DNA from 3 places in the Rubrivivax gelatinosus IL144 genome. Region 3 is predicted to be linked to each of the others. Evidence: predicted binding sites of a transcription regulator. Region 3 holds the regulator's gene; each other region holds the start of a gene.
What was found. Region 3 encodes HrcA, which represses chaperone genes, less so after heat shock. Its sites were predicted from a motif close to TTAGCACTCNNNNNNNNNGAGTGCTAA; they were not measured.

Region 1: the regulator HrcA is predicted to act here: its motif matches at 2,080-2,106, upstream of rpoH (RNA polymerase sigma factor RpoH).
Region 2: the regulator HrcA is predicted to act here: its motif matches at 7,492-7,518, upstream of groES (co-chaperone GroES).

The regions. Positions count from the first base shown of each region.
Region 1 is NC_017075.1:4,480,254-4,490,196, forward strand. Features, by position in the region: gene RGE_RS20335 (CHASE domain-containing protein) at 1-620, shown strand, start outside; gene RGE_RS23425 (GbsR/MarR family transcriptional regulator) at 636-1,085, opposite strand; gene RGE_RS20345 (cysteine dioxygenase family protein) at 1,354-1,989, shown strand; gene rpoH (RNA polymerase sigma factor RpoH) at 2,151-3,071, shown strand; gene RGE_RS20355 (SCO family protein) at 3,123-3,734, opposite strand; gene cyoE (heme o synthase) at 3,710-4,627, opposite strand; gene RGE_RS20365 (COX15/CtaA family protein) at 4,645-5,766, opposite strand; gene RGE_RS20370 (thioredoxin domain-containing protein) at 5,769-6,335, opposite strand; gene RGE_RS20375 (SURF1 family protein) at 6,373-7,071, opposite strand; gene RGE_RS20380 (DUF2909 domain-containing protein) at 7,114-7,320, shown strand; gene RGE_RS20385 (cytochrome c oxidase subunit 3) at 7,332-8,210, opposite strand; gene RGE_RS20390 (DUF2970 domain-containing protein) at 8,232-8,444, opposite strand; gene RGE_RS20395 (cytochrome c oxidase assembly protein) at 8,441-9,016, opposite strand; gene RGE_RS24765 (cytochrome oxidase small assembly protein) at 9,013-9,135, opposite strand; gene ctaD (cytochrome c oxidase subunit I) at 9,147-9,943, opposite strand, start outside.
Region 2 is NC_017075.1:4,608,072-4,618,014, forward strand. Features, by position in the region: gene nifV (homocitrate synthase) at 1-800, shown strand, start outside; gene nifW (nitrogenase-stabilizing/protective protein NifW) at 820-1,164, shown strand; gene RGE_RS21020 (electron transfer flavoprotein subunit beta/FixA family protein) at 1,183-2,031, shown strand; gene RGE_RS21025 (electron transfer flavoprotein subunit alpha/FixB family protein) at 2,042-3,142, shown strand; gene RGE_RS21030 (FAD-dependent monooxygenase) at 3,154-4,461, shown strand; gene RGE_RS21035 (ferredoxin family protein) at 4,458-4,757, shown strand; gene RGE_RS21040 (ferritin-like domain-containing protein) at 4,926-5,381, shown strand; gene nifA (nif-specific transcriptional activator NifA) at 5,592-7,376, shown strand; gene groES (co-chaperone GroES) at 7,617-7,907, shown strand; gene groL (chaperonin GroEL) at 7,941-9,587, shown strand; gene RGE_RS21060 (DUF1631 family protein) at 9,774-9,943, shown strand, end outside.
Region 3 is NC_017075.1:911,921-921,863, reverse strand. Features, by position in the region: gene RGE_RS04350 (DNA/RNA helicase domain-containing protein) at 1-2,145, opposite strand, end outside; gene RGE_RS04345 (nucleotide pyrophosphohydrolase) at 2,162-2,524, opposite strand; tRNA gene RGE_RS04340 (tRNA-Ile) at 2,606-2,682, opposite strand; gene RGE_RS04335 (response regulator) at 2,704-6,408, opposite strand; gene hrcA (heat-inducible transcriptional repressor HrcA) at 6,650-7,675, opposite strand; gene RGE_RS04325 (NAD kinase) at 7,723-8,598, shown strand; gene recN (DNA repair protein RecN) at 8,731-9,943, shown strand, end outside.

The DNA of each region.
Region 1 (9,943 bases), 1.5 Mb from region 3:
CCGGCCTGTTCCAGCCCTACAACCGCCTGGGCCGCGAGCAGAGCGGCATCGAGGGCACCGGCATCGGCCTGGTCATCAGCCGGCGTCTGGCCGAGCTGATGGGCGGCACGCTCGAAGGCGAGAGCAGCGCCGGCCGCGGCTCGGTCTTCACGCTGACGCTGCCGCGCGCCGAGCTCGTGGCCGGCGCGCCGCCGTCGACGATCAGCTCGCCGCTGGAGCCCTACGCCAAGCGCCGCGTGCACTACATCGAGGACAACGAGACCAACATCGAGGTCATGCGCGGCGTGCTCGCCCAGCGGCCGCAGATCGCGCTGGAGGTCTCGATGATGGGCCTGGACGGCCTGGCGGCGGTGCGCCAGCACCGGCCGCACCTGATCCTGCTGGACATGCACCTGCCCGACATCAGCGGGCTGGAGCTGCTGCGCCACCTGAAGCAGGACCGCGACGTCGCCGACATCCCGGTGATCGTCGTCAGCGCCGACGCGACGACGGCGCGCATGCAGGAGGCGCTGACGCTGGGCGCCGCGCACTACATCACCAAGCCGCTGGACGTGCGCCGCTTCCTGCGCACCGTCGACGAGGCGCTGGCCTCGCACGAAACGCGCTGGGGCCTGATCTGAGCCGCGCGCGGGCGCTCAGCCGCGGCGTCGGTCCAGCGCTGCCTGGCCGGCCGCGATCATCTCGGCATGCATGCTGCGGATCTCGTCGAGCCGGGCCCGGGCCTCGGGGTCGAGCGTGGTGCTGACCAGCAGCTCGTCGATCGCCTCCAGGCAGCGCTGCTGGCGTGCGATGCGGCGCTGGGTGAACACCTGCACCGGGTTCTCGACGAGGCGGAAATAGGCCTGGCGGTCGCCCGGGCGCGTGATGCGCTCGAAGACGCCCAGGTTCTCCAGCAACCGCGTCATCGTGCTGACGCTGGCGCGGCTGATCTGCATGCGCTCGCCGATCTCGGAGAAGCTGAACGGCCCGGGTTCGAGCATGAAGGTGGCCGCCATGCGCCCCAGGATCCGGGGCATGCCGTCGGCCTCGGCCAGCTGGCCGTGGGTTTCGATGAAGCGTTCGATGGCCGCGTCGTGGTCGGGCATGGATCTGGAACCGATGGGAGCCGCCCGGTGCGGGCGGCAGCATTACCGCGGTCACATTCAGTCTAGAACGAACAAACAGCGCTCACAACCGAGCCGCGCGCGCAGGTCGTCCCCTCACGACGACGGCCCTGCCGACGAAGGGATGCGGCTTGTGATCGCCCATTGTTCAGTCTAGACTGAACTGTCTGAACGATCCGCTCGCATCTCGGACGTTCGGGCACCAGCGGCACCTCCCGCGGGCCTGGTCGGATGCATGGGAATGCTTGTCGTGAGCCTCGAACCTCTGCGCCGCTTCGTGCAGGCCGCCAGTCTGGCCGTCAACGCAGGCGGCCTTGCCGAACCCCCTCTGCAACTGCTGGCCTGGCAGCTGCGCACCCTGCTCGGCCACGACGGCTGGCTGCCCGACGAGCTCGCGCGCCCGCACCGCGGCTGCAGCACCTACCTGCTCTACGCCGACCCGGTCGACCGTTTTTCGATCGTCAGCTACGTCACCCGGCCGGGCTACCGCTCGCCGGTGCACGACACCGGCGTCTGGGGCCTGTACGGCGTCCTGCGCGGCCGCCACCGGCTGCACCTGCACTCGCGTGCCGCCGATGGCCGCCCCGACAGCGCCGAGCAGATCGAGCTGCTGAAGCCGGGCAACGTGACGCTGCCCGATCCGGAGCGTCTGCCGATGTTCCAGATCGAGAACCCCGACGACGAGGCGCCGGGCATCGGCGTGCACGTCTACGGCGGCGTGCTCGCCGGCCTGCAGTCGCACAGCTTCGACGAGCAGGGCCGGCCGCAGACGCATGTCTTCAGCTACGCCAACTCGTGGATGCCCAATCTCTGGACACGGCGGGGCAACGACAACGTCGGCGAGAGCCTCGCCCCGGTGAGCTGGCGGCGCATGTCCAGCGTCTGAAGGCCCGCACGACGGAAGGCGTGCGCAGCCACGCCGCGTCAGACCAATCAGACATGTGAGCACATGCACACATTCCGTCGGCAAGGTCCTTTAGCACTCATCGGAAGCGAGTGCTAATATTCGACGGAACTCGAGACGCCCGACAGGACTCCCAAGCGACCATGAACCCTGCCACCACCGCCCTGACCGTCCGCGACCCGTGGGCTCTGGTGCCGTCGATCGGCAACCTGGACGCCTACATCACGGCCGTCAACCGCCTGCCGATGTTGACTGCGCAGGAGGAAGTGGCGCTCGGCAAGCGCCTGCGCGACCACGGCGACCTCGAAGCCGCCGGCCGTCTGGTGCTCTCGCACCTGCGCCTCGTCGTCTCGGTCTCGCGCCAGTACCTCGGCTACGGCCTGCCGCAAGGCGACCTGATCCAGGAAGGCAACGTCGGCCTGATGAAGGCCGTCAAGCGCTTCGACCCCGACCAGGGCGTGCGCCTGGTCAGCTACGCGCTGCACTGGATCAAGGCCGAGATCCACGAATACATCCTGAAGAACTGGCGCATGGTCAAGGTCGCGACGACCAAGGCCCAGCGCAAGCTGTTCTTCAACCTGCGCTCGATGAAGCAGGGCCTGAAGGCCGACGCCGCCGAAGCCGACCTGCACCGCAGCACGCTGACGCCCGCCGAAGTCGACACCGTCGCGCGCGAGCTCAACGTCAAGCCCGACGAAGTCATCGAGATGGAAACCCGGCTGGCCGGCGGCGACGTCGCGCTGGAGCCGCAGACCGACGACAGCGAAGAGAGCTTCGCGCCGATCGCCTACCTGGCCGACGACGCGAGCGAACCGACGCGGCTGCTCGAAGCCCGCCACCGCGACTGGCTGTCCGGCGACGGCATCGCCCAGGCCCTGTCGGTGCTCGACGAGCGCAGCCGCCGCATCGTCGAGGAGCGCTGGCTGAAGGTCAACGACGACTCCAGCGGCGGCATGACGCTGCACGAGCTGGCGGCCGAATACGGCGTCAGCGCCGAGCGCATCCGCCAGATCGAGGTCGCGGCGATGAAGAAGATGCGCAAGGCGCTCGAAGCGACCGCCTGAGGCGCCGCACCGCTGCCCCGCCGGGCCGCCTTCGGGCGGCCCGCGTCGTTTTCAGGCGGCCTTCTCGTCGAGCAGGATCTTCAGGTCGTGCTTGAGCTTGTCCAGGCCGGCGCCATAGCGCGTGAACAGCCGCACCCGGCCCTGGGCGTCGAAGACGTAGGAGCCGGCGGTGTGGTCGATCGTGTAGCTGGTCGGCGTCTGGCCGGCGACCTTGTTGTAGAAGACCTTGAACTGCTTGGCCGTGGCCTTGGTCTCGTCGGGCGTGCCGCGCAAGGCGACGAAGCTCGGGTCGAAGTTGGCGACGTAAGCCTTCAGGATCTCCGGCGTGTCGCGCTCGGGGTCGACGCTGACGAACACGCCCTGGATGCGCTCGCCGTCGGCGCCCAGCTGGCGCTTGACCTCGGCGAGCTCGACCATCGTCGTCGGACAGACGTCGGGGCACTGGGTGTAGCCGAAGAAGACCACCGTCACCTTGCCGCGGAAGTCCTGCAGGCTGCGCCGGCGGCCTTCGGCGTCGGGCAGGTTCAGCTCCCGCGCGTAGTCGGCGCCGGTGATGTCGACGCCCTCGAAACCGGCGCGCGGCGGGCTGTTGCCGCGCTCGCAGGCGGCCAGCGTGAGCGCCGCGGCGGCGGCAAGGATCAGACGACGGGAGAAGACAGCCATGGCCAGAGGTAGTGGTCGATCAGCAGGGCCGCGAACAGCAGCGACAGGTGCCAGATCGAGAAGCGGAAGGTCTGCCGCGCGAGCGCGTCGCCCCCTTCGCGCCACAGCCGCCAGGCCAGCACGACGAAGCGTGCACCGAGGACGACCGCGGCTGCGAGATAGATCCCGCCGCTCGACCGGGAGGTGAAGGGTAGCAGCGTCGCGGCGAACAGGGCGATCGTGTAGAGCAGGATCTGCAGCCGCGTGTAGGCGCTGCCGTGCGTCACCGGCAGCATCGGCAGGCCGGCGCGGCGGTAGTCCTCGACGCGGTACAGCGCCAGCGCCCAGAAGTGCGGCGGCGTCCACAGGAAGATGACGAGGAACAGCGCGACCGCCGGCGCGCCGATCTCGCCGGTCATCGCCGCCCAGCCCAGCACCGGCGGCATCGCGCCGGCGGCGCCGCCGATGACGATGTTCTGCGGCGTGCGCGGCTTGAGCACGACGGTGTAGACGATCGCGTAGCCGACGAAGGTGGCCAGCGTCAGCAGCGCCGTCAGCGCGTTCACCCACGCCAGCAGGATGGCGCAGCCCAGCGTGCACAGCGCCACGGCGAAGACCAGCGTCTCGCCCGGCGCGAGTTCGCCGCGTGCGCTGGGCCGCCAGGCGGTGCGCGCCATGCGTCGGTCGATCTCGCGTTCGACCAGGCAGTTGAAGGCCCCGGCCGCGCCGGCGACCAGCCAGATGCCCAGCGTCGCCGCCAGCAGGCGCGGCAGCTCGGGCCAGCCGGGCTGGGCCAGCAGCATGCCGATCAGCGCGCAGAAGACGACCAGCTGCACGACCCGCGGCTTGGTCAGCTGGACGAACTGCGCCGGCTTGGACGGCAGCACGAACGGGGCGGCGGCGATGCGGGCCATGGTGGTCTCCTCGGGAGTCAGGCGGCGGCGGGCCGCGGCTGCGTCTGGGCACGCGGTGCACCCACCGGCGCCGCCAGGGCGACGACGGTGGCCAGCAGCACGACCAGCGCGGCCGCGCCCGCCGAATGCGCCAGCGCGGCCGCCAGCGGCCAGCCGAGCACGACGTTGGACAGGCCGCTGGCCAGCTGCGCCAGCAGCAGCGCCGCCAGCGTGAGGCCGAAACGCTGCCAACCCGGCGAGCGCCACAGCCGCCAGGCCAGCACGGCGAGCGCCAAGGCGGCGACCAGCGCGAACAGCCGATGCGCCATGTGGATCGCGACCAGCGCCTCGAAGGGCAGCAGCGCACCGTCGCTGCCGTGGCCGAGCTCGCGCCAGATCCCGAAGCCGGCCGCGGCGTCCATCGCCGGCCAGGCCTCGCCGTTGCAGGACGGAAAACCGGTGCAGGCGAGCACCGCGTAATTGCTGCTGACCCAGCCGCCCAGCGCGGCCTGCAGCATCAGCACGGCGAAGCCGGCGAGCGCCAACGGCCGCAGCCCCGATGGCGCCGACGGCCGCGCCGCGCGCCACGACGCCTGCTGCCAGGCCAGCAGCCCCAGCAGCCCCAGGCCGCCGAGCAGGTGCAGCGTGACGACGGCCGGGAACAGCTTAAGCGTCACCGTGTACTTGCCCAGCAGGCCCTGGGCCAGCACCCAGGCCAGCGTCGCCAGCGCCCAGCCGGCGCCGTGCGGCAACGTGCGCCGGGCGCGCACGCTGGCCACCGCGAGCACCAGCACCAGCGCGCTGACGGTCATCGCCAGGTAGCGGTGGATCATCTCGACCCAGGCCTTGGACCAGGTCACCGGCCCCGAAGGCAGCGCCTGCTGCGCCGCGGCGATGTGATCGGCGGCGCCGACCGGGCTGGCGTGGCCGTAGCAGCCCGGCCAGTCGGGGCAGCCGAGACCGGAGTCCGACAGCCGCGTGAAGGAACCGAAGAGGACGAGGTCGAAGGCGAGGACCAGCGTCAGCGTGGTCAGGGCCGCGATCCGTGCCGGCGGCGCCGTGCCACGCGTGCGCCACAGCAGCCAACCCAGCGGCAGCGCCGCCAGCAGCGCGGCCAGCGCCAGCAGGCGGCCCAGGGGGGCGAGGTCGACGGCGGCCATCGTCAGCGCCCCGGGCGGTCCCAGGAGGCCGAGGCACGAAGCAGGCGCTCGAGGTCCCGGCGCGCGAGCGACGGGTCGGCGCCGGCCGGCAGGCGCATCATCTCGCGGCCCATCGGGTCGACGATCAGCAGCGCGTCCTCGGCCTCGGCCGGCCCGAGCCAGCGCGCCAGCGCCGCGGCGTCGGCACGCAGCAGCGTCACCGCCGGCGCGGCCTCGACGGCGGCCTGCAGCGCTGGCGCCGGCCGGCCGGCGTCGGGCAGCAGCCAGAGCTTGTCGACGCGGTCGCGCTCGCGGCCGAGCATCTCGCGCAGCTGGCGCTGCAGGAACAGCCGCCGCTCGCAGGCCTCGCCGCAACTCGACGGCGCGACGACCAGCAGCAGCCACTGCCCGCGCAGCGAAGCCGGCGCCACCGGCCTGCCTTCCAGGCCGGCCAGCGACAGGTCGGCCGGCAGCTCGCGCGGTGGCTGCACCAGCATGCCGGCGCGCGGCGCGCCCGCCGGCCGGACGACATAGAACGCCAGATACGAGGCCAGCACCGGCGCGGCGCAGACCGCGGCGACGGCCAGCATCGTCAGCCGCCGGCGAAGCACCAGGCCGGGCGGCGGCTCAGCGTGGCCGGCGGGCACGGAAGACCAGGATTCCGACATACAAGACGAGCGCCAGCGCGGCGAAGAGGAACCATTGGCCGGCGTAGACCCGGTGGCGCGAGACGTCGGCGCTGGGCTGCGGCATCACGCGGCGCAGGCCGTCGACCGGCGTCTGCGGGCCGTCGAGCTGCACCAGCGACAGCGGGCGCAGAGGCACGCCAATCTCGGCGCTCCAGGCGCCCAGGTCCAGGTTCTGACGGATCGCCGCGCCCGGGGCGTCGGCGCCGAAGGCGAACAGCCGCGACGGCGGCGGCGCCAGCTGCCCGGCCACCTGCACCGGCACGGCCGGCAGCAGTGGCGCGGCGATGCGGCTGCGATCGGACGCGTCGCGCGGCAGCCAGCCTCGCTGCACCGCCACCGCGCTGCCGTCGGCCAGCACCAGCGGGGTGACGAGCACGAAACCCGGCCGGCCGTCGACCTGGCGGTTGTCCAGCGCGACGGTGCGATCGGCCAGCCAGCGGCCGGCGAGCGTGACGCGGCGGTAGTGCTGCGCCGCCGCCTCGGGCGTGGCGGCCAGGGCCGCCGCCGGCAGCGGCGGCAGCGCCGCGCGTTCGGCGACCTCGGCGCGCAGCGCCAACTTGGCGGCGGCACGGTCGAGCTGCCAGAAGCCCAGGCGCACGCACAGCGCGGCGAACACCACCGTCACGATCAGCCACAACCCCGCGCCCCGGCGGGCCGGGCGGCGCGCTACGCTGGGGCGATGAAGTTCGCCATCCTCGCCCTGCTCGCTGCGGTCGTCGGCGCGCTGGCCGCCGCCGGCGTCGCGCTGCTCGGCGGCCGCGACGCCGCCACCCGCGACCGCCGCATGGCGCGCGCGCTGGCTTGGCGCATCGGGCTGTCGATCGCGCTCTTCCTCGGCGTGCTGCTGGCCTGGCAGCTCGGCTGGATCGCGCCGAACGCCGTCTGACAGCGCCGTGCTCACAGCCAGTACACCAACAGGTACAGGCCCAGCCAGACGACGTCGACGAAGTGCCAGTACCAGGCTGCGCCCTGGAAGCCGAAATGGCGCTCGGGCGTGAAGTGCCCGGCCTTCAGCCGCAGCGTGATCGAGCCCAGCATCAGCAGCCCGAGGAACACGTGGAAGCCGTGGAAGCCGGTGAGCATGAAGAAGGTCGAGCCGAAGATGCCCGAGTTCAGCTTCAGGTTCAGCTCGGTGTAGGCGTGGTGGTACTCGGTGGCCTGGACGCCGAGGAAGACCAGGCCGAGCACGATCGTCGCGGCCATCCAGCGGATCGTCGCGCCGCGTTCGCCGGCCAGCAGCCGGTGGTGGGCGACGGTGATCGTCAGCCCCGAACTCAGCAGCAGCGCGGTGTTCAGCGTCGGCAGCGGCCAGGGGCCGATGATCCCGAAGGGCTCGACGACGCCGGCCGGTGAAGCCGTGAGCCCCGGCGCCTCGCTGGGCCACAGCGGCTTGAAGTCGGGCCACAGCAGCTGGTGGTCCAGGCTGCCCAGCGAAGGCAGCGAGATCATGCGCGCGTACAGCAGCGCGCCGAAGAACGCGGCGAAGAACATCAGCTCCGAGAAGATGAACCAGGCCATGCCCCAGCGGTAGGAGCCGCCGACCTGCTCGGAATAGAGCCCGGACTCGCTCTCGCGCGCCGCCTGGCGGAACCAGTGGAACAGCACCCACAGCCAGACCGCGATGCCGGCCGCGGTGACCCAGGGCGCCCAGCGCGCGCCGTTGACCCACTGCGAGGCGCCGAGCATCACCAGCAGCATGCCGGCCGCCACCTGCACCGGAAAGCTCGACGGCGACGGGACGAAGTACGCGGACCGGGCGGGCGGATGGGCGGACATGCGGACTCCTCGTGTGGCGGTTCAGGCGGCGACGCCGCTGTCGACGACCCAGGTGGCCAGCAGCAGCAGCGCGGCGACCAGCGCGACCGCCGCGGCGATGCCGACGGCGATCACCAGCGCCGGGTTCAGGTGGCGCAGGTCCTCCTCGTGCGCGGCGCCGCGGCGCACGCCGAAGAAGGACCAGGCGACGGCCCGCAGCGTGCGGGCCAGCGGCAGGCGGCGCGGCGCATTCACGTGCCGCCCCCGGGCGCCGGCGGCGTGCGCCCGCCGACTTCGAAGAAGGTGTAGGACAGCGTGATCGTCGTCACCTCGCGCGGCAGCTTGGGGTCGACGACGAAAACCACCGGCCAGCTGCGTTCCTCGCCCGGCTGCAGCGTCCATTGGCTGAAGCAGAAGCACTCGAGCTTGCCGAAGTGCGCCGCCGCGACCTGCGGGGCGTAGCTCGGGATCGCCTGCGCGGTCATCGCCACCGGCTGGCGGTTGCGGAACACGTAGTCCACCCGCGCCAGCTCGCCGGGGTGCACGCTCAGCGTGCGCTTCTCGGGCCGGAACTCCCAGGGCCCGCGCGCGTTGGCGTCGAACTCGATGACGACGCTGCGGCTGGTGTCGACCTGGGTGTTGGCCGCCGGCGCCGCGGCGCCGCCGGTGTTGAGTTCGGCGCGCGCCAGCACGTTGATGCCCAGCGCCTCGCAGATCGCGCGGTACATCGGCACCAGCGCGTAGCCGAAGCCGAACATCGCCGCGGCGACGACGGCGAGCTTGGCGAACAGCCGCCGGTTGTCGGCCAGCAGCGCCCGCGCCGTCACCAGCGCCCCCAGCTCATGCGCAGCACGAAGGCCAGCCCGAAAGCCAGCGCCAGCGCCGCCAGCCACAGCCCCAGGCGCCGGTTGGCGCGCCGGCGCGCTTCGTGCTCGTCGAGCGCCATCGTCGCGGCCCTCAGCGCAGGATGCGCGTGGCGCTGGCGTCCAGCCGCGGCGGCGTCTCGAAGCTGTGCCACGGCGCCGGCGACGGGATCTCCCACTCCAGGCCCTCGGCGCCGTCCCAGGGCCGGGCCGCCGCCGGCTCGCCCTTGCCGCGCATCATCGGCAGCACGACGAAGACGAAGAAGTAGACCTGCATGATCCCGAAGCCGAAGGCGCCGATCGTCGACAGCGCGTTGAAGTCGGCGAACTGCACCGGGTAGTCGGCGTAGCGCCGCGGCATGCCGGCCAGCCCGAGGAAGTGCATCGGGAAGAAGGCGACGTTGAAGAACACCAGCGACAGCCAGAAGTGCACCTTGCCGTGGAACTCCGAGTACATGCGCCCGGTCCACTTCGGCCCCCAGAAATAGACCCCGGCGAAGATCGCGTACAGCGAGCCGGCGACGAGCACGTAGTGGAAGTGCGCGACGACGTAGTAGGTGTCCTGCAGCTGGATGTCGATCGGCGCCATCGACAGGATCAGCCCGGTGAAGCCGCCGATCGTGAAGACGAAGAGGAAGCCGATGGCCCAGAGCATCGGCGTCTCGAAGCTCATCGAGCCCTTCCACATCGTCGCCGTCCAGTTGAAGATCTTCACGCCGGTCGGCACCGCGATCAGCATCGTCGCGTACATGAAGAACAGCTGGCCGGTGACCGGCATGCCCGTCGTGTACATGTGGTGCGCCCAGACGATGAACGACAGGATCGCGATCGAGGCCGTGGCGTAGACCATCGAGGTGTAGCCGAACAGCTTCTTGCGTGCGAAGGCCGGCA
Region 2 (9,943 bases), 1.3 Mb from region 3:
AGACCATCCGCCACCACGTCGCGCGCCTGGCCGACGGCGGCGTCTCGGTCAGCGTCGGCTTCGAGGACGCCTCGCGCGCCGATGGCGACTTCCTCGCCGCCGCCGCCGCCGCGGCCCAGGCCGCGGGCGCGCGCCGCGTGCGCTACGCCGACACGCTGGGCCTGCTCGACCCCTTCCAGACGCATCTGCGCATCGCCGCGCTGCGCGCCGAGGTCGACGTCGAGATCGAGATCCACGCCCACGACGACCTGGGCCTGGCGACGGCCAACACGCTGGCCGCGGCGATGGCCGGCGCCACGCACGCCAGCACCACCGTCAACGGCCTCGGCGAACGCGCCGGCAACGCGGCGATGGAAGAGGTGGTGATGGCGCTGCGCCACGTGCACGGCATCGAGTGCGGCATCCGCACCGAGGCGTTGCCGGCGATCAGCGCGCTGGTCGCGCACGCCTCCGGGCGGCCGGTGGCGCCGGGCAAGTCCATCGTCGGCGAGGCGGTGTTCAGCCACGAGAGCGGCATCCACGTCGACGGCCTGCTGAAGGACCGACGCAACTACGAGGCCTTCGCGCCCGAGGAGCTGGGCCGCACGCACCGCCTGGTGCTGGGCAAGCACTCCGGCAGCGCGGCGGTCATCGAGCGTTACGCGCGCCTGGGCCTGCCGGTGGCGCCGCGCCAGGTGCCGGGGCTGCTGGCGCGCATCCGCGCCCACGTCGCCGACACCAAGGGCGAGCCCAGCGCCGACGACCTGGCGCGCTTCTACCTCGACCTGTGCGAGGACACGCCCGCGTTCGCCCATGCCTGAGAGATCCCAGGAGACGCCGATGATCAGCCTCACCCAACGCCTGCAGAGCCTGTCCAGCGCCGAGGACTTTCTGCGCTTCTTCGGCATCGCCTACGAGGAGCGCGTCGTGCAGGTGAACCGGCTGCATATCCTCAAGCGCTTCCACCAGTACCTGAACGCCACGCCCGGGCTGGCGGGGCTCGACGAGCTCGAGACCTTCCGCCGCTACCGCGAGCTGCTGACGCAGGCCTATGCCGACTTCGTCGCCTCCAGCGCCCAGCGCGAGAAGGTGTTCAAGGTCTTCCAGGACGCCGAAGGCGTGCGTGCGGTGCCGCTGGCCTCGCTGCGCCAGAGCCTGGCCGAGCGCCGCCGCGCCGGCGTCTGAACGTTCACGAGGAATCCCATGCACATCGTCGTCTGCATCAAGCAGGTGCCGGACTCGGCGCAGATCCGCGTCCATCCGGTGACCAACACCATCATGCGCCAGGGCGTGCCGGCGATCGTCAACCCGTACGACCTGTTCGCGCTGGAAGAGGCGCTGCGCCTGAAGGACCAGTTCGGCGGCCGCGTCACCGTGCTCTGCATGGGCCCGCCGCAGGCCGAGGACGCGCTGCGCAAGTGCATCAGCTTCGGTGCCACCGACGCGATCCTGGTCACCGACCGCTCCTTCGCCGGCGCCGACACGCTGGCCACCAGCTACGCGCTGGCCGCGGCGATCCGCAAGATCGGCCAGGAGCAGGCCGTCGACCTGATCTTCACCGGCAAGCAGACGATCGACGGCGACACCGCCCAGGTCGGTCCCGGCATCGCCAAGCGCCTGGGCGTGAACCTGCTGACCTACGTCAGCCGCATCGTCGAGGTCGACCTGGACGGCCGCCGCATCCGCGTCGAGCGCCGCGCCGAAGGCGGCGTGCAGCTGCTGCAGACGACGCTGCCCTCGCTGATCACGATGCTCGAAGGCACCAACGAGATGCGCTTCGCGACGATGGCCGACATGCTGCGCGCCGGCCGCTGCCCGGTGCGGCGCTGGAACAAGGACGACGCCGGCATCGAGGACGTCTCCAAGATCGGCCTGAAGGGCTCGCCGACCGTCGTCAGCAAGGTCTTCGGCCCGACGCCGCGCGCGACCAAGGCCGAGATGCAGGTCGTCGCCGACTCCAGCGTCAACGACGTCTGCCTGAACCTGCTGCAGAAGATCTTCACCACCCACCCGACTCTGGAAGAAGAGACGGTGGAGCGCCTGAGCGCCTGAAGGAGTCGAGATGAGCGAAGCCGCCAAGCCCGCGCCCGCCAAACCGGCCGGTCGCGCCGGGCGCAACACCGAACTGCCCGAACACCTGAAGGCCTACAAGGGCGTCTGGGTCTTCATCGAACACGACCGCGGCCACGTGCACAGCGTCAGCTGGGAGCTGATGGGCGAGGCGCGAAAACTCGCCGACACGCTGGGCGTCACCGTCAGCGGCGTGCTGATGGGCGGCCCGGGCGACGACCTGGAACGCTACGCCAAGGAGGCCTACGCCTACGGCGCCGACCGCTGCTACCTGGTGCGCGACCCGGTGCTGCAGGGCTACCGCAACGAGCCCTTCACCAAGGGCCTGACCGACCTCGTCAACACCTACCAGCCCGAGATCCTGCTGCTGGGCGCGACGACGATGGGCCGCGACCTCGCCGGCAGCGTCGCGACGACGCTGGGCACCGGCCTCACCGCCGACTGCACCGAGCTGCGCATCGACGGCCGCGCGCTGGCCGCCACGCGGCCGACCTTCGGCGGCTCGCTGCTGTGCACGATCATGACCCTGGCCTACCGCCCGCAGATGGCCACCGTGCGCCCGCGCGTGATGGCCATGCCGCGCCGCGACGACACGCGCAGCGGCGACATCGTCGAGATGGCGCTGGGCATGGTCGAGACCGACATCGTCACCAAGCTGCTCGACTTCATCCCCGACGCCACCCGCAACACCGTCAACCTGGCCTACGCCGACATCATCGTCACCGGCGGCAAGGGGCTGAAGACGGCGGAGAACTTCAAGCTCGTCTGGGACCTGGCGCGCGTGCTCGGCGCCGAGGTCGGCGCCACGCGCGCCGTCACCCAGGCCGGCTGGACCGAGACCGAGCGCCAGGTCGGCCAGACCGGCAAGACGGTGCGGCCCAAGCTCTACATCGCCGCCGGCGTCTCGGGCGCGATCCAGCACCGCGTCGGCATGGAGAGTTCGGACTGCATCGTCGCGATCAACACCGACCCGAACGCGCCGATCTTCGACTTCGCCCACCACGGCATCGTCGGCAACGCGATGCAGGTGCTGCCGGTGCTGACGCAAGCCTTCCGCAACCACCTGGCCAAGCGCGTGCGTATCGCCGCCTGAAGGAGCCCACGATGTCCCACGAGAAGTTCGATGCCATCGTCGTCGGCGCCGGCCCGTCCGGCAACGCGGCCGCGCTGACGATGGCCAAGGCCGGGCTGAAGGTGCTGCAGATCGAGCGCGGCGAGTACCCCGGCAGCAAGAACGTGCAGGGCGCGATCCTCTACGCCGACGCGCTGGAGAAGCTGATCCCCGACTTCCGCGACGACGCGCCGCTGGAGCGCCACATCATCGAGCAGCGCATGTGGGTGCTCGACGACAACAGCTTCGTCGGCAGCCACTACCGCAGCGACGACTACAACAAGCCGCCGTACAACCGCTACACGATCATCCGCGCCCAGTTCGACAAGTGGTTCAGCTCCAAGGTGCGCGAAGCCGGCGCGCTGGTGATCTGCGAGACCACCGTCGAGGAACTGCTGATGGACGGCGACCGCTGCGTCGGCGTGCGCTGCGACCGCATCGGCGGCGAGGTGCATGCCGACGTCGTCGTGCTCGCCGACGGCGTCAACTCGCTGCTGGCGCGCAAGGCCGGATTCCACGGCGAGATCCAGGCCAGGAACGTCGCGCTGGCGGTCAAGGAGATCCTCTTCATGCCCGAGGAGGTGATCCAGCAGCGCTTCAACGTCAAGGAGGAGGAAGGCGTCGTCATCGAGATGGTCGGCACCGTCACCGAAGGCATGGTCGGCACCGGCTTCCTCTACACGAACAAGGACTCGCTGACGATCGGCGTCGGCTGCCTGCTGTCGGACTTCAAGGGCAACGAGAAGCGCACCACGCCCTACGCGCTGCTGGACAAGCTGAAGAAGCACCCGAGCATCGCGCCGATGCTCGAAGGCGGCGAGATGAAGGAATACGCCGCGCACCTCATCCCTGAAGGCGGGCTGCGCGCCGTGCCGCAGCTCTACGGCAACGGCTGGCTCATCGTCGGCGACTCGGCCGGCTTCGTGAACGCCGTGCACCGCGAAGGCTCCAACCTGGCGATGACCAGCGGCCGCCTGGCCGGCGAGACGGTCGCCGCGGCCAAGGCCGCCGGCAAGGCGATGAACGCGGCCACGCTCGCGGCCTACAAGGCGGCGCTGGACGCCAGCTTCGTCATGAAGGACCTGAAGAAGTACAAGCACCTGCCCGAGGTGCTGGAGCGCAGCCCGCACTTCTTCGACACCTACCCCGCGCTGGTCAACCGCGCCGCCAAGACCTATTTCACGGTCGACGGCGTCGACAAGTCGACCAAGCAGCGCGAGATCCTGGGCAGCTTCAAGGCCGCCCGCCGCGTCACCGGGCTGTTCGGCGACGCGTTCAAGCTGTGGAGGGCGATGCGATGAGCGCGACGGTCGTCAACGTCGAGGAGAAGCTGTTCCAGAACCGGTACAAGGTCGACCACGGCCGGCCGCACATCCGGATCAAGAAGCCCGAGGTCTGCGCCAACACCTGCCAGTCGCAGGCCTGCACCTACGTCTGCCCGGCCAGCTGCTACAAGGCCGAAGGCAACGGCACGGTGACGCTGATCACCGACGGCTGCCTGGAATGTGGCAGCTGCCGCGTGATCTGCACCGAGCACGCCAACGTCGAGTGGGACTGGCCGCGTGGCGGCTACGGCATCCTCTTCAAATTTGGATGATTTCGCCCCCGGCCGCCTGGCGGCCGCCCCCCGAGGGGGCACCGGCCCCGACCGGGGGACCCGGATCGGGCCCGGCCCGCGCCGGCGACGCCGCTCCCCTGGTCGCCTGCGGCGACCTGTCCCCGAAGGGGTGGGTGCGCCGACGGTGACAGCAGAAAGACCCATGGCATGAACGACGTCGAGAAATTCCTCGCCCACGCCGTCGCGCTGGAGCGCGACGCGGCCCGGCGCTACGAAGACCTGGCGGCTTCGATGGGCACCGACGGCAACGCCGAGTTGCGTGCCTTCTTCGCCCGCATGGCGCACTTCTCGCGCCTGCACCTGGCCGAGGCGCAGGCGCGCGCGGGCTGGCGCACGCTGCCCGAGCTGGCCGCCGACGAGTTCGAGTGGCCCGACGGCATCCCGCCGGAAACCGCCGACTGGGCCGGCGTCGACCCGATGATGGCCCCCGCCGACGCGCTGGCCCTGGCGCTGGACAGCGAGCGCCGCGGCCACGCCTTCTACGCGGCGATCGCGGCGATCAGCCCCGACCCCGAGGTGCGCGCACTGGCCGGCGAGTTCGCCGCCGAAGAAGCGCAGCACGTCGCCGAACTCGAGAAGCTCGCCGCTGCCGCCGCGCGCTGAGCCCCGCCCGCGCACGAGCCGCGGGCCATTTGCGTTGCATCAAGCGGCCGACGGCATCCCTCGCCTGTCGGCGCGATTCGGCGTGCTTCTTGCACTGGCATGCTCGACCGGCGGCGGCATGGCGGGCAATGCCCGACAACGATGCGCCGGGCGCCCCGAGGTGGCCCGCCGCACCGCCTCGCCCCGCCCGTCAGACGCAGGAGGTGCGTGATGTCGAGTCGCACGGCGCTGAGCGAGCGCTATCAGGTTCAGCTCAGCACGGTTTACGAGGTGTGCCGCGTGCTGGGCGCGTCGCTGGATATCGCGCGCACCTTCCGCGTGGCGCTGAACACGCTGGCCTCGCAGCTGGGCCTGCAGCGGGCGATGGTCGTGATGCCGGCCGAAGACGGCGGCAACCTGCTGCGCATCCACAGCTGGGTGGGCCTGGACCGCGAGCAGGCCGCGCGCGGCCACTGGCGCAGCGGCGAAGGCGTCATCGGCCGCGTCTACGCCAGCGGCATGGCCGCCGTCGTGCCCGACGTGCAGGAGTCGCCCGAGTTCCTGGACCGCACCGGCGCCTTCGGCGCGCGCGGCGACCGGCCGCTGGCCTTCGTCGTCGTGCCGATGAAGACCGAACGCGCCACCGTCGGCGTGCTCGCCGCGCAGCGTGTGATGGACGACGGCGCCCGGCTCACCGACGACCAGCGCCTGCTGACGATGGTCGCGACCCTGCTGGCGCAGTCGGCGGCGCTGCATGTCGCCGTCGCCGAAGAACATTCGCGCCTGCTGCAGGAGACGACGCGGCTGCAGAAGGCGCTGGCACGCGAGCCTCGCGGCCGGCTGGCGATCGACAACGTGATCGGCGAGTCGCGCGCGATGCAGCAGGTGTTCACCGAGGTGCACCAGGCCGCGCCCTCGCGCGCCACGGTGCTGCTGCGCGGCGAGAGCGGCACCGGCAAGGAGGCGATCGCACGCGCGATCCACTTCCTGTCGCCGCGCAAGGACGCGCCCTTCATCAAGGTCAACTGCGCGGCGCTGACCGAGTCGCTGCTGGAAAGCGAGCTCTTCGGCCACGAACGCGGCGCCTTCACCGGCGCCGTCGGCGAACGCAAGGGCCGCTTCGAGCTGGCCCACGGCGGCACGCTGTTCCTCGACGAGATCGGCGACATCTCGCCGGGCTTCCAGGCCAAGCTGCTGCGCGTGCTGCAGGAGCGCGAGTTCGAGCGTGTCGGCGGCAGCAAGGCGGTGAAGGTCGACGTGCGCCTGATCTGCGCCACCAACCGCGACCTCGAGAAGATGGTCCAGCGCGGCGAGTACCGCGCCGACCTGTACTACCGCATCAACGTCGTCTCGATCTTCCTGCCGCCGCTGCGCGAACGCCGCAGCGACATCCCGCCGCTGGTCAACCACTTCATCGAGCGCTTCAACCAGGAGAACCGGCGCCAGCTGAAGGTCACGCCCGAGGCGATGAAGGTGCTGACGAGCTGCTACTGGCCGGGCAACGTGCGCGAGCTGGAGAACTGCATCGAGCGCACCGCGACCATGGTCCAGGGCGACCTGATCCGCGACCTGGCCTTCCCCTGCCGCAACAACCGCTGCCTGACGCAGACGCTGCACTTCCTGGACAAGGCCGACGCGGTGGCCGCCGCGGCCGCCGGCAACGGTTTCAACGGCCACGTGCTGGCGCCGACCAACGGCCATGCCGCGCCGCCGGCCGCCGCCGACGGCGGCTGGTCGGTGCCCGCGCCGGCGCCGGCACCGCCGCTGGGCGATCTGGACGCCGGCGCGCCGGCGCCGGCCGCCGACGGCGTCACGCGCATCGGCCCGACGCAGCAGCTGCCGCCGCCGGTCTCGCGTCTGGCCGGCACCGCGCCCGACGGCGAACGCGAACGCCTGATCTGGGCGATGGAGCAGTGCGGCTGGGTCCAGGCCAAGGCCGCACGGCTGCTGCGCATCACGCCGCGCCAGCTCGGCTACGCGCTGCAGAAGCACCGCATCGAGGTGCGCAAGCTCTGACCCCGCCGCCGCGCCCGCGCGGCGCGGCGACATCCGCAGCCCGCCCGCCACGGCCTGTGGGGGAATGGATTTCCCGCCTCTTGAAGCGCCGGAACCGGCCCCTATAATCAGTCTGCTAGCACTCGCCACGGGTGAGTGCTAACGACCGAGGCAGATTCGCTGCCCCCCGGTTGCCGCATGTCAGCGAGCGCTGCCTGCGCGGCGCTCCAGTGCCATAACGTGACTCCCAAGGAGATGTGAATGAAGCTTCGTCCGCTGCACGATCGCGTGATCGTCAAGCGTCTCGAAAACGAGACCAAGACCGCCTCCGGCATCGTCATCCCCGACAACGCCGCCGAAAAGCCCGATCAGGGTGAAGTCCTGGCGGTCGGCCCGGGCAAGCGCAACGACAAGGGCGACTTCGTCGTGCTGAACGTCAAGGTCGGCGACCGCGTTCTGTTCGGCAAGTACAGCGGCCAGACCGTCAAGGTCGACGGCGACGAGCTGCTGGTGATGCGCGAAGAAGACCTCTTCGCCGTCGTCGAGAAGTAATCCCCCTCCCCCCAGAATTCGAAGAGGTAGCACATGGCTGCTAAAGACGTGGTTTTCGGCGCCGACGCGCGCCACCGCATGGTCGAAGGCGTGAACGTTCTCGCCAACGCCGTCAAGGTCACCCTGGGCCCCAAGGGCCGCAACGTGGTGCTCGAGCGCTCGTTCGGCGCCCCCACCGTCACCAAGGACGGTGTCTCGGTCGCCAAGGAGATCGAGCTCAAGGACAAGCTCCAGAACATGGGCGCGCAGATGGTCAAGGAAGTCGCTTCCAAGACCAGCGACAACGCCGGTGACGGCACCACGACCGCGACCGTGCTGGCGCAGTCGATCGTGCGCGAAGGCATGAAGTTCGTCGCCGCGGGCATGAACCCGATGGACCTCAAGCGCGGCATCGACAAGGCCGTCGCCGCCCTGACGGAAGAGCTGAAGAAGGCCAGCAAGCCGACGACGACCAGCAAGGAAATCGGCCAGGTCGGCGCGATCTCCGCCAACAGCGACGAGTCGATCGGCAAGATCATCGCCGACGCGATGGACAAGGTCGGCAAGGAAGGCGTCATCACCGTCGAAGACGGCAAGAGCCTGAACAACGAACTCGACGTCGTCGAGGGCATGCAGTTCGACCGCGGCTACCTGTCGCCGTACTTCATCAACAACCCGGAAAAGCAGGTCGCGGTGCTCGAGAGCCCGTTCGTCCTGCTGTTCGACAAGAAGATCAGCAACATCCGTGACCTGCTCCCGATCCTCGAGCAAGTCGCCAAGGCGGGCCGCCCGCTGCTGATCATCGCCGAGGAAGTCGAAGGCGAAGCGCTGGCCACCCTGGTGGTCAACACCATCCGCGGCATCCTGAAGGTCGTCGCCGTGAAGGCCCCGGGCTTCGGTGACCGCCGCAAGGCCATGCTCGAAGACATCGCCATCCTGACGGGCGGCAAGGTCATCGCCGAGGAAGTCGGCCTGACGCTCGAGAAGGCCACGCTGGCCGACCTGGGCCAAGCCAAGCGCGTCGAAGTCGCCAAGGAAAACACCACGATCATCGACGGCGCCGGCAAGGCCGCCGACATCGAGGCGCGCGTCAAGCAGATCCGCGTCCAGATCGAGGAAGCGACCTCCGACTACGACCGCGAGAAGCTGCAAGAGCGCGTGGCCAAGCTGGCCGGCGGCGTGGCCGTCATCAAGGTCGGTGCCGCCACCGAAGTCGAGATGAAGGAAAAGAAGGCCCGTGTCGAAGACGCGCTGCACGCCACCCGTGCCGCCGTCGAAGAAGGCATCGTGGCCGGTGGCGGTGTCGCGCTGCTGCGCGCCCGCGCCGCCGTGGCCGGTGGCCTGAAGGGCGACAACCACGACCAGGACGCCGGCATCAAGATCGTGCTGCGCGCCGTCGAACAGCCGCTGCGCGAGATCGTCGCCAACGCCGGTGGCGAGCCCAGCGTCGTGATCAACAAGGTCCTCGAAGGCGCCGGCAACTTCGGCTACAACGCCGCCAACGACACCTACGGCGACATGATCGAGATGGGCATCCTGGATCCGACCAAGGTGACCCGTACCGCGCTGCAGAACGCCGCCTCCGTCGCCAGCCTGATGCTGACGACCGAGTGCATGGTCGCCGAGGCGCCGAAGGAAGAAGCCCCGATGCCCGCCGGCGGCGGCATGGGCGGCATGGGCGGCATGGGCATGGACATGTAATTCGGCGGCGCGGCGCCTCAGGGCGCCGCCTGCCGGACGGCTGCGCACGGGCTTCGGCCCGTGTGCACCTGCCCGCCAAACCCCAGCCCGTCTCCGCAAGGAGACGGGTTTTTTTCATTTCTGACCGGAATCCGGCCGCTTACCGGGCTTATTGCACACCCGACGCCGGCCGATAATCGCGAAGCGATGTCGTTTCTCAAACCGCCAGCCGAGCTCCAGCAGTTCATCGACGATGAACTGCTGCGCATGCCGCTGGTCGTCGACCAGACGCTGGACGGCGCGATCGACCGCATGCGCCAGAGCCTGCCGACGCTGGCGCCGCAGCCGCGCGCGTCGACGGCCGACGTGCTGCAGGC
Region 3 (9,943 bases):
ACGGAACAGGCACCAGGCGCCATTGGGAATGCGCCGGTTCATCGATTCGCCGACGACCTGCGCGACGAACATGCCCGGCTGGGGACGAATCCAGTCCGGCGGCGCAACCCAGTCGATCGCACCATCGTCCAGCGACTGAAAGTCGGAGAACGTCCCTGCGGCAAAGCGCAGGTCGAGCAGGGGCACGGCAGGCATGCCTGCTGCCCGCTCTGCGGCGGTGACGCGCCGCAGAGGCACGACCTTGGCGACATCCTGAGGTTGAGGCTCGGCCTCGATCGTGGTCGCGGACTTCAATCGGCTCCGCAGATACTGCGCCAGCACCGGATCGGTGCAGTAGACGTAGCAGCCCTTCATGCCGCGCGTCATCAGCGTGCGGTAGGTGTTCTTGACGATGCGGTCGGCCAGTTCACGCGCAGGGCCTGGTTCGCTCCGCAGCATCTGCTTGAGACCCTTGACCGACTGGTCTGAAGAAGCGCGACGGGTGGCATCGGTGACGACGCGTTCGTCGCGGTACACCATGTCCGGTCCGATGATCACGCCGACGTAATCCAGCTCCAGCCCCTGGCAAGTGTGGATGCAGCCGACCTGCTCGACCGAGCCCGGAGCGACGATCCACAGGCTGCCGTCCTGATTGAGGTTCCATCGGCGCCGATAGTCGAAGTCGGGCAGATCGATGTCCCAGGCCTGCGGGTTCTTCTTGCTCGGCCAGGTCCAGCAGTAGCCGGCGACGACACGCGAGCGGTTGTTGCTGCGGTTCTTCGATTCGATCAGCGCATGCATCTCGGCGGGATCGTCGAAGACGCGGAAGTCGTAGTCGCCCGTGTCGAGCAGCGGGTTGGCGGTGGCTCGGATGTCAAGCGTGTCGTCGAGCCAGGCAAGGTAACCGTCGCTTCCGTTGCAACGGAACTGCGACGACAACTCCAGCTCGGTGATCTCGGCGCCTACGGCACGCGCTCTCTGCCTCAGTTCTTCGGTGTGACCGATATCCATCAGCGTCACACGCTGGTCGTCGTCGACAAAGAAGACCGTGCAGCGAGCGGCGCGGATCAGTTCCTTGACTTGGTTTTCGCCCAGATTGCGATACAGGCCACTCTTCTCGTTGAGCCGGTGCGCCTCATCGACGATCAAGGTGTCGAAGCTGTCGGGCTCCGTTTCGACGAACGCGCCCGAACCGCTGAACAGGTTGCTGATGCGTCCCTTCTTCATCGTGCCGGCCAGCTTGGCCTCGTACACGGCGCGAGGGGCGGCGTTCTTCGAGACATAGCGCGCGTTGCGGCCACGCTTGAGCAGGGCGGCCAGCAGGTTGATCGCCAGGACCGACTTGCCGGTCCCGGGGCCACCCTGAACGATGACCACCTGACGGCGGCCGTCCGCGCGAGCGTCGGCAGCCAGGACGCTCTCGTAGACCAGCTTCTGGTCATCGATCAGCACGAACTCGGGCTTGCCCTGCAGCAGCCCGGCCACGCTATCGGCCAGCATCTTCGACGGCCGGATTCGCCCGTTCTCGATCGCGTACAGCACGCCCTTGCGATCGCCATGGCGCACGTGCTGGCGGATGAACGCTTGCAACCGTGCGCGCTCACGCGCCAGGAACAGCGGCGCACGCTCCATGTACTCGCGGTAATGCGGGTGGTCGATCTCCCCATCACGCGGGTGGTTGTGCAGATAGGCGCAAGGCTGAAGCGCCATGCCGCATTCCTGCACCGCGGTGTTGAAGTCCTGGAGATACGCGGCGTAAGACCAGGCTTGGTAGGAGGGATGCGGTCCTTCGCGCTCGCCGGCCTTGCCACCGCGGCGTGCCCAGACAATGGCGTCCTTGTCGCTGCGCCGGGATTCGGACCACTGCTTCAGTTCGACGATGACGACCTTGCTACGCGCCTGGGCATCCTCGCCGGTGATGACGAAGTCGATGCGCTTGGACGTCTGAGGCAACTGGTACTCGATGGCGACGCCGGCGTCGGCCGGGATTTCCTCGTCCTGGAGTACCTTGGCCATCTCGAGCAGCGAATGCTTCCAGGCTTGCATCTCCGGCGCGGCAACGCCGTGTCCGGTTGCGTGCCGGTACTGACGCGACACGATGTCCTCGATGTCGTCCCGCAGCGCGTGGTGCAGAAACTCGCTCTTTGATGCCTGATAGATGATCACGCCGCCAGCCCCGACCTCACAGTTCGTCGTGCTTGCGGGCGTTGCCTCGCGCCTTGTCGACCGGATAACGCTCGGCGTTGAGTCGCAACTTCGCCTGCGCCGCGGCCACCGGGTCGACGCCCAGCGCGCTGGACAACTGGATCAGGTAGAGCAGCACGTCAGCGATCTCGCTGGCGACGGCATCGCGACGTTCGGGGGAGAGCTCACGGCTCTGCTTTTCGGTCAACCACTGGAAGGGCTCGAGCAGCTCACCGGCCTCGACGATCAGTGCGGAGGCAAGGTTCTTCGGCGAGTGGAAAGTCTGCCAGTCGCGTTCGCGGGCAAAGGCGTCGAGCTGTTGCGCCAGATCTCGGAGCGAGTCGGTCACGATGTCCTGCATGGGTCGCGGTTGTCGATGCAGGATCATAGGTGGCTCACGAACGCCGCCAAGCGGCGTCACCGCACACAAGCCGGTGGCAGGTGGTAGGCCGTCGGGGGCTCGAACCCCGGACCAAAGGATTATGAGTCCTCTGCTCTAACCGACTGAGCTAACGGCCCCCGTGCAGGAAGACGGCGATTCTAGGAGGCCTCGTCGGCCGGGGGCAGTGCCGCGCGCACGGCGTCGTCCAGCGCGGCCAGCGCCACGGCCAGATCGGCCTGCTGGGCCTGCAGGCGCTCGGGGGCGGCGCCTTCGCGCAACGACTGTTCCAGCGCCGCGGCCAGCGCGCTGACGGCGGCGGCGCCGATCTGCGCCGCGCCGCCCTTGAGCGTGTGCGCGGCCAGGCGTGCGGCCGCCAGGTCGCCCGAGGCCAGGGCGTCGGCGATGCGGCCGGCCGTGTTGTCGCGGCCTTCGGCGAAGCGGCGCAGCAGGCGGTCGTACAGGCCGCGGCGGCCGCCGGCCAGGCGCAGGCCGGTCTCGATGTCGAGCACGCCTTGGTCGGCCGACGCCGGTGCCGGCGGCGGCGCCGGCAGCGCGGCCGGGGGGCGGCGCACCAGGCAAGCCAGCAGCTGCGTGGCCAGGCGGTTGGGGTCGATCGGCTTGGCGATGTGGTCGTCCATGCCGGCGTTCAGGCAGCGCTGCACGTCGCCCTGCATCGCGTTGGCGGTCATCGCGACGATCGGCAGCCGCGCCGCGCCCGGCAGCGCGCGGATCGCGCGCGTGGCGCTCAGCCCGTCCATCTCGGGCATCTGCATGTCCATCAGCACCAGGTCGTAGTGCGTGCTGCGCACCTTCTCGACAGCGACGAGGCCGTTCTCGGCGACGTCGACCTCCAGCCCCAGTTCGCTCAGCAGCTCGACGGCGACCTGCTGGTTGAGGTCGTTGTCCTCGGCCAGCAGCACGCGCCGCCCGCGCAGCGCCGCCGGGCCGCCGTCGGCGGCCGGTGCCGCCGCCGAGGCAGGGCGCCAGCTGGTCGGGTCGACGAGCAGTCGCATCAGCGTGTCCAGCAGCCGCGACGGCGTCACCGGCTGGTGCAGCACCGCGCGCTCGGCGCTGTCCTCGTCCTCGGCGACGACGTTGGGCCCGGCGACGGCGACGAGCCGCGGCGGGTGCTGCAGCGCCAGCGCCTCCAGTGCCGTCGCCGGCGTGGCACCCCCGGCCGTGGCGAGCTGGCACTCGAGCACCGCGACGTCGACCCCCCGGCCCGCAGCGTCGGCCTCGCGCAGCAGCCGTGCGCAGGCCGCCCAGTCCTCGGCCAGCGTGACCTGCAGCCCGAAGCCGCGCAGCATCGACACCATCACCTCGCGCGCCCGCGGATGCGCGTCGGCCACCAGCGCCTGGCGGCCGCGCAGCGCGGCGTCGCCCCAGGTGCGCGCGCCGCGCCCGGCGACCACGCCCAGGTGGGCGGTGAACCAGAAGGTCGAGCCGGCGCCCGGCTCGCTGTCGACGCCGATCTCGCCGCCCTGCAGCTCGACCAGGCGCTTGGCGATGACCAGCCCCAGCCCGGTGCCGCCGTAGCGCCGCGTGATCGAGCTGTCGGCCTGCTGGAAGCTCTGGAACAGGCGCGAGCGCTGCTCGGCGTCCAGGCCGATGCCGCTGTCCTGCACCGCGCAGCGCAGCATCACGCAGTCCTCGGTCTGGCGCTGCACGTGCAGGCGCACGCAGACGCCGCCCTGTTCGGTGAACTTGACCGCGTTGCCGCACAGGTTGAGCAGCACCTGGCCCAGGCGCAGCGGGTCGCCGATCAGGCGGCGCGGCACCTCGGTGCCCAGGTCGACGACGAACTCCAGCCCCTTGGCCGCGGCGCGCGCGGCGAGCTGGTCGCAGACCTCGCCGAGCACCTCCTCGAGCTCGAACTCGCGGCGCTCGATCTCCAGCTTGCCGGCTTCGATCTTGGAGAAGTCGAGGATGTCGTTGATCGTCGCCAGCAGACTGCGCCCGGCGGTCTGGATCTTGTGCAGGTAGTCGCGCTGGCGCGGGTTGAGGTCGGTGTTCAGCGCCAGCGCCGTCATGCCGATGATGGCGTTCATCGGCGTGCGGATCTCGTGGCTCATCGTCGCCAGGAAGTTGCTCTTGGCGGCGCTGGCGGCCTCGGCCAGCTCCTGGGCGCGCTTGAGCGGCGTGATGTCGGCCATCGTGACGACCATGCCGTCGCCCAGCAGCTGCCCGCCGACGAGCAGCACCAGGCCGATGCCGCCGCGCGCGGTGGCGCGGATCTCCATCTCGCGCACCCGGCCGCCTTCGGCGGCGGCGCGTTCCACGGCCTCGCGCCAAGCGCCCTGCATCGCCGCGCGCGCCGTCTCGTCGGGGCAGACCAGGCGCCACCAGGCGTCGAAGCCGTCCAGGTCGTTCTCGTCGACGCCGAAGAGTTCGCGGAAGGCGAGGTTGGCCGACTCGACGACCTCGCCGCGCAGATAGAGCATCGGCACCGGCGCGGCGTCGCTCAGCGCGCGCAGGCGGCGGTCGCGCTCGACGATGACCTCGCGCTCGCGGGCGCGCAGCAGCGCCTCCTCGGCGGCGCGGCGGCGGCTGATGTCGCGCGACAGCGTCAGCACGTGGCCGGCGTCCTTGCGCGTCGTCGACAGCTCGAACCAGTGCTGCCGGCCGTCGATGTCCAGCTCCATCGTGCGGCCGTAGTCGGCACCGTCGCGCAGCGCCGCGGCGATCGACTCCAGCACGATGTGCGCGGCCACCGGCGGCAGCACCTCGTCGACACGGCGGCCGATGACCTCGTCGGAGTGGCGGTACAGCAGCCGCGAACTGGCGCCGGAATAGATGTCCAGGTAACGCCCGTGGGCGTCGAACTCGAACAGCAGGTCGGGGATGGCCGACAGCGTCGCCGACAGGTTGGCGCGCACCCCTTCGGCGACCTCGTGAGCCTTGCGCAGCTCGCTCAGCGCGTCCTGCAGCTCGGCGGTGCGGCCGGCGACACGTCGGCGCAGCGCGACGTTCCACAGCAGCAGCGCCGCGCCCAGCGCCAGCACCGCCGGGGCGATCCACCACAGCTCGTCGGCGTAGGACGGGCCGCGCAGCGGCGCGCCGAACCAGGCCTGGCGCAGCGCCTCGTCTTCCGCCGGGTCGATGGCGGCGACGCCGCGGCGCACCAGTTCCAGCGTCGCGCTGTCGCCCTTGCGCACGGCGCGGTGGAAATGCCCGGTGTAGAGCTGGAAGGCGCGCCTGAACTCGCGTTCGGCACCGAACTTGTAGAGGTAGAAGTTGGCAGGCGCCTGGTCCAGGCAGAACAGGCGCACCTCGGCGCGTTTGGCGCCGGAGATCAGCGCGTCGTAGTTGCGGTAGGTGACCTGCGTGTCGATGCCGTACTCGTGCAGCTTGTCGACGCAGGCGTCGCCCTGTTGCACGCCGACGGGCATGCCTTTCAGCGTCGCCGGATTGGTGACGCCGCTGATGCCGACGTGGCTGTAGATGTTGACCGGGAGCTCGGCGTAGGGCTCGGAGAAGTCGTAGAGCGCCTCGCGCGGCGGCGTGCGGTAGATCAGGTCGATGACGTCGGCCTCGCCGCTCTGCACGCGCCGCTGGGCTTCGACCCAGCCGGTGGCGATCAGCTCGACGCGCACGCCGGTGCGGCGTTCCCAGAGCTTCCAGTAGTCGACGAGGTAACCCTGGACGTTGCCATCGACGTCGCGGAACAGGAACGGCGGGTAGTTCTCGTCGCTGACGACGCGCAGCACGCGGCCCGCCGCGGGCGGCTGGGTGGACGCCCACCCGGCCAGCGGCGCCGAGGCGGCCAGCAGCAGGATCAGGACCCGCGCGACGAACGCGGCGGCGGCACTACGGCACGGCCGGCGCGGTGTAGGGTCCCAAAAGCGCCCGACGAATCCGGACAACGACGCTCCCGAGGCAAGGCGCCGGTGCTTGCGCCCCACTTGATTCGCCCCGGCCTGCGTCTCGTGCGCGGAATCGTTGCCGGAGGTTTGGATGGCCGGGCCTCTGACGCCGAGCCCTCCTGGTGCCGCTTATACCGGGCACAGTGTTACAGCGTGTACCGGGCTGGCCCGAAGCTATCTGACATTTCTCAATGTCGCACCGGCAATCCCTCACACCCTCGCCCCACAGGGCGCCCGCCCCTCAACGGGAGGACAAGGCGTTGCCGACCAACCGGGCCGTGATGTCGACGATGCGGATCATGCGGTCGTAAGCCATGCGCGTCGGGCCGATGACGCCCAGCGTGCCGACGATACGCCCGTCCACTTCATAAGGGGCGGTGACGACCGAGAGTTCCTCGAACGGCACGACCTGGCTCTCGCCGCCGATGTAGATGCGCACGCCCTCGGCGCGGCTGCTGACGTCCAGCAGCCGCATCAGCTCGGTCTTCTGCTCGAAGACGTCGAACAGCCGGCGCAGCCCGGCCATGTCGTGGCCCAGGTCCTGAACGCCCAGCAGGTTGTGCTCGCCGGAGACGACGACGTTCTCGCTGCGGTCGGCCAGTTCCTCGCCGGCCTGCACCGCGGCCTGCATCAGCTGCGCGATCTCGCCGCGCAGCGCGTCGACCTCGTGCTTCAGGCGCTCGCGCACCTCCTCGATCGCCAGCCCGGTGTAGTGCGCGTTGAGGAAGTTGGTGGCCTCGATCAGCTCGGTCTGGGTGTAGTCGCGTGCGGTGAAGATGACGCGGTTCTGCACGTCGCCGTCGGGCGCGACGAGGATCACCAGCACCCGGCGTTCGCCCAGGCGCAGGAACTCGATGTGGTGGATCAGCCCGGCCTTGCGCGGCGCGCTGACGACGCCGACAAAGCTCGACAGGTTGGACAGCAGCGAGGCCGCCTGGGCGATGACACGCTGCGGCTGGTCGGGATGCAGCTGCTCGCGCGCCGCGGCCAGCTCGGGCGCGACGGTCTGCAGGTCGATCGGGCGCGCGGTGAGCATCGTGTCGACGAACAGCCGGTAGCCGCGCGCCGTCGGGATCCGGCCGGCGCTGGTGTGCGGGCTGGCGATGAGGCCGAGCTCTTCCAGGTCGGCCATCACGTTGCGGATCGTCGCCGGCGACAGGTCCAGGCCCGAGGCACGCGAGAGCGTGCGCGACCCCACCGGCTGGCCGTCGGCGATGTAGCGCTCCACGAGGGCTTTCAGCAGCGTCTTGGCGCGGTCGTCGAGCATGGTTTCGGATTGTAGAGAGCGCATTTCGCTATGGTGTAATGCGCCGCATGCCGGCCCCGTTCCGCCACGCCGCGATCGTCGGAAAGTACCAGGCACAGGGCATCGCCCCGGTGCTGCTGGAGGTTGCCCGTTTCCTGCGGGAACAGGGCGTGGAGGTGTATTTCGAGCGCGAGACCGCCGAAGCCACCGGCATCACCGAGTTCGGCGCCCACGACGCGCAGGCGCTGGGCGAATGCTGCGACTTCGCCGTCGTCGTCGGCGGTGACGGCACGATGCTCGGCATCGCGCGCGAGTTCTCGCGCCACAACCTGCCGCTGGTCGGCATCAACCAGGGCCGGCTCGGCTTCATCACCGACGTGCCGGTGGGCCAGTACAAGGAAGCGCTGGCGACGATGATCGCCGGCGACTACGAGGAAGAGCACCGCTCGATGCTGGAGGGCCAGGTCTTCCGCAACGGCCTGCCGATCCACGAGGCGCTGTCGCTCAACGACGTGGTGGTGGCGCGCGGCGTCACGGCCAGCATGGTCGAGCTGCGCGTGGACGTCGACGACGACTTCGTCGCCAACCTGCGCTGCGACGGCCTGATCATCGCCACGCCCACCGGCTCCACGGCTTACGCGCTGTCGGCCGGCGGGCCCATCCTGCACCCCGGCATCGCCGGGCTGGTGTTCGCGCCGATCGCCTCGCACACGCTGTCGAACCGGCCGATCGTGCTGCCCGACAGCGCGACGATCCGCATTACGCTGGTCGCCGGCCGCGACGCCTCGGCGCACTTCGACATGCACAGCCTGGCCAGCCTGGCGCACGGCGACTGCGTGCAGGTGCGGCGCTCGGCCTACAAGGTGCGTTTTCTTCATCCGCGCGGCTGGAGCTATTACGCGACGCTGCGCAGAAAACTCCGCTGGTACGAAGGCGTTGTATGACCCCCCCGAAGCGCCTTCGGCGCCTCCCCCTAGGGGGCGCCGCCAGTGGCCCGGCGAAGCCGGTCCACGGCGGCAGCTTGAGACGCCGAAGTCCTGACGCCGCCTTGTTGCTTGGCAACCTGACCGACTGACATGCTCCGCCGACTTTCTCTTCGCGACGTCGTCATCGTCGAACGCCTGGAGATCGAGCTGGACACCGGCTTCAGCGTGCTCACCGGCGAGACCGGTGCCGGCAAGTCCATCCTGATCGACGCGCTGCAACTGGCGCTGGGCGCGCGTGGCGACGCCACGCTGGTGCGCGAAGGCGCGCCACGCGCCGAGGTCGCCGCCGAATTCGACGCCCCGCCCTCGCTGGCCGCCTGGCTGGACGAAGCCGGCTTCGCCGCCGAGCCGGCGCTGCTGCTGCGCCGCACGATCGACGCCCAGGGCAAGAGCCGGGCGTGGATCAACGGCAGCCCGGCCACCGTCACCCAGCTGCGCGAGGCCGCCGACCACCTCGTCGACATCCACGGCCAGCACGCCTGGCAGAGCCTGACGCGCCCGGCCGCGGTGCGCGCGCTGCTCGACGCCCAGGCCGGCGCCGACACCCGGGCGATGGCCGCTCGCTGGGCCGCCTGGCGCCAGGCGCTGGCCGCGCTGGACGCCGCCCGCGCGCAGCGCGACACGCTGGAGCGTGAACGCGAACGCCTGGCCTGGCAGATCGGCGAACTCGACAAGCTCGCGCCCGGCGAACACGAGTGGGACGAGCTGAACGCCGAACACCAGCGCCTGGCGCACGGCCAGGCCCTGCTCGACGGCGCACGCACCGCGCTCGACGCCACCGCCGAAGGCGAACCCTCGGCCGACGCCCTGATCTCCCGCGCCATCGACGCGCTGGAGGAAGTGCAGCGCTACGACGCCGAGCTGGCTTCGGTCGTCGAGGTGCTGCGCGGCGCCCAGGCGCAGCTGGAAGACGCCACGCACACGCTGGGCGCCTACCTGTCGCGCAGCGAGCCCGACCCCGAACGCCTGGCCGATCTCGACGCCCGCCTGGGCGCCTGGGTCTCGCTGGCGCGGCGTTACCGGCGCCAGCCGCCCGAGCTGCCGGCGCTGCTGGCCGGCTGGAAGGCCGAACTCGCGGCGCTGGACGCCGCGGCCGACCTCGACGGCCTGGAACGCGCCGCCACCGCGGCCGAACGCGCCTGGCGCGACGAGGCGAAGAAGATCAGCCGCGCCCGCGCCAAGGCGGCGCCCAAGCTCGCCGACGCGGTGACGCAGGCGATGCAGCAACTGGGCATGGCCGGCGGGCGTTTCGAGGTCGCGCTGGTGGCGCAGGACGAGCCGCAGGCCTACGGGCTGGAAAGCG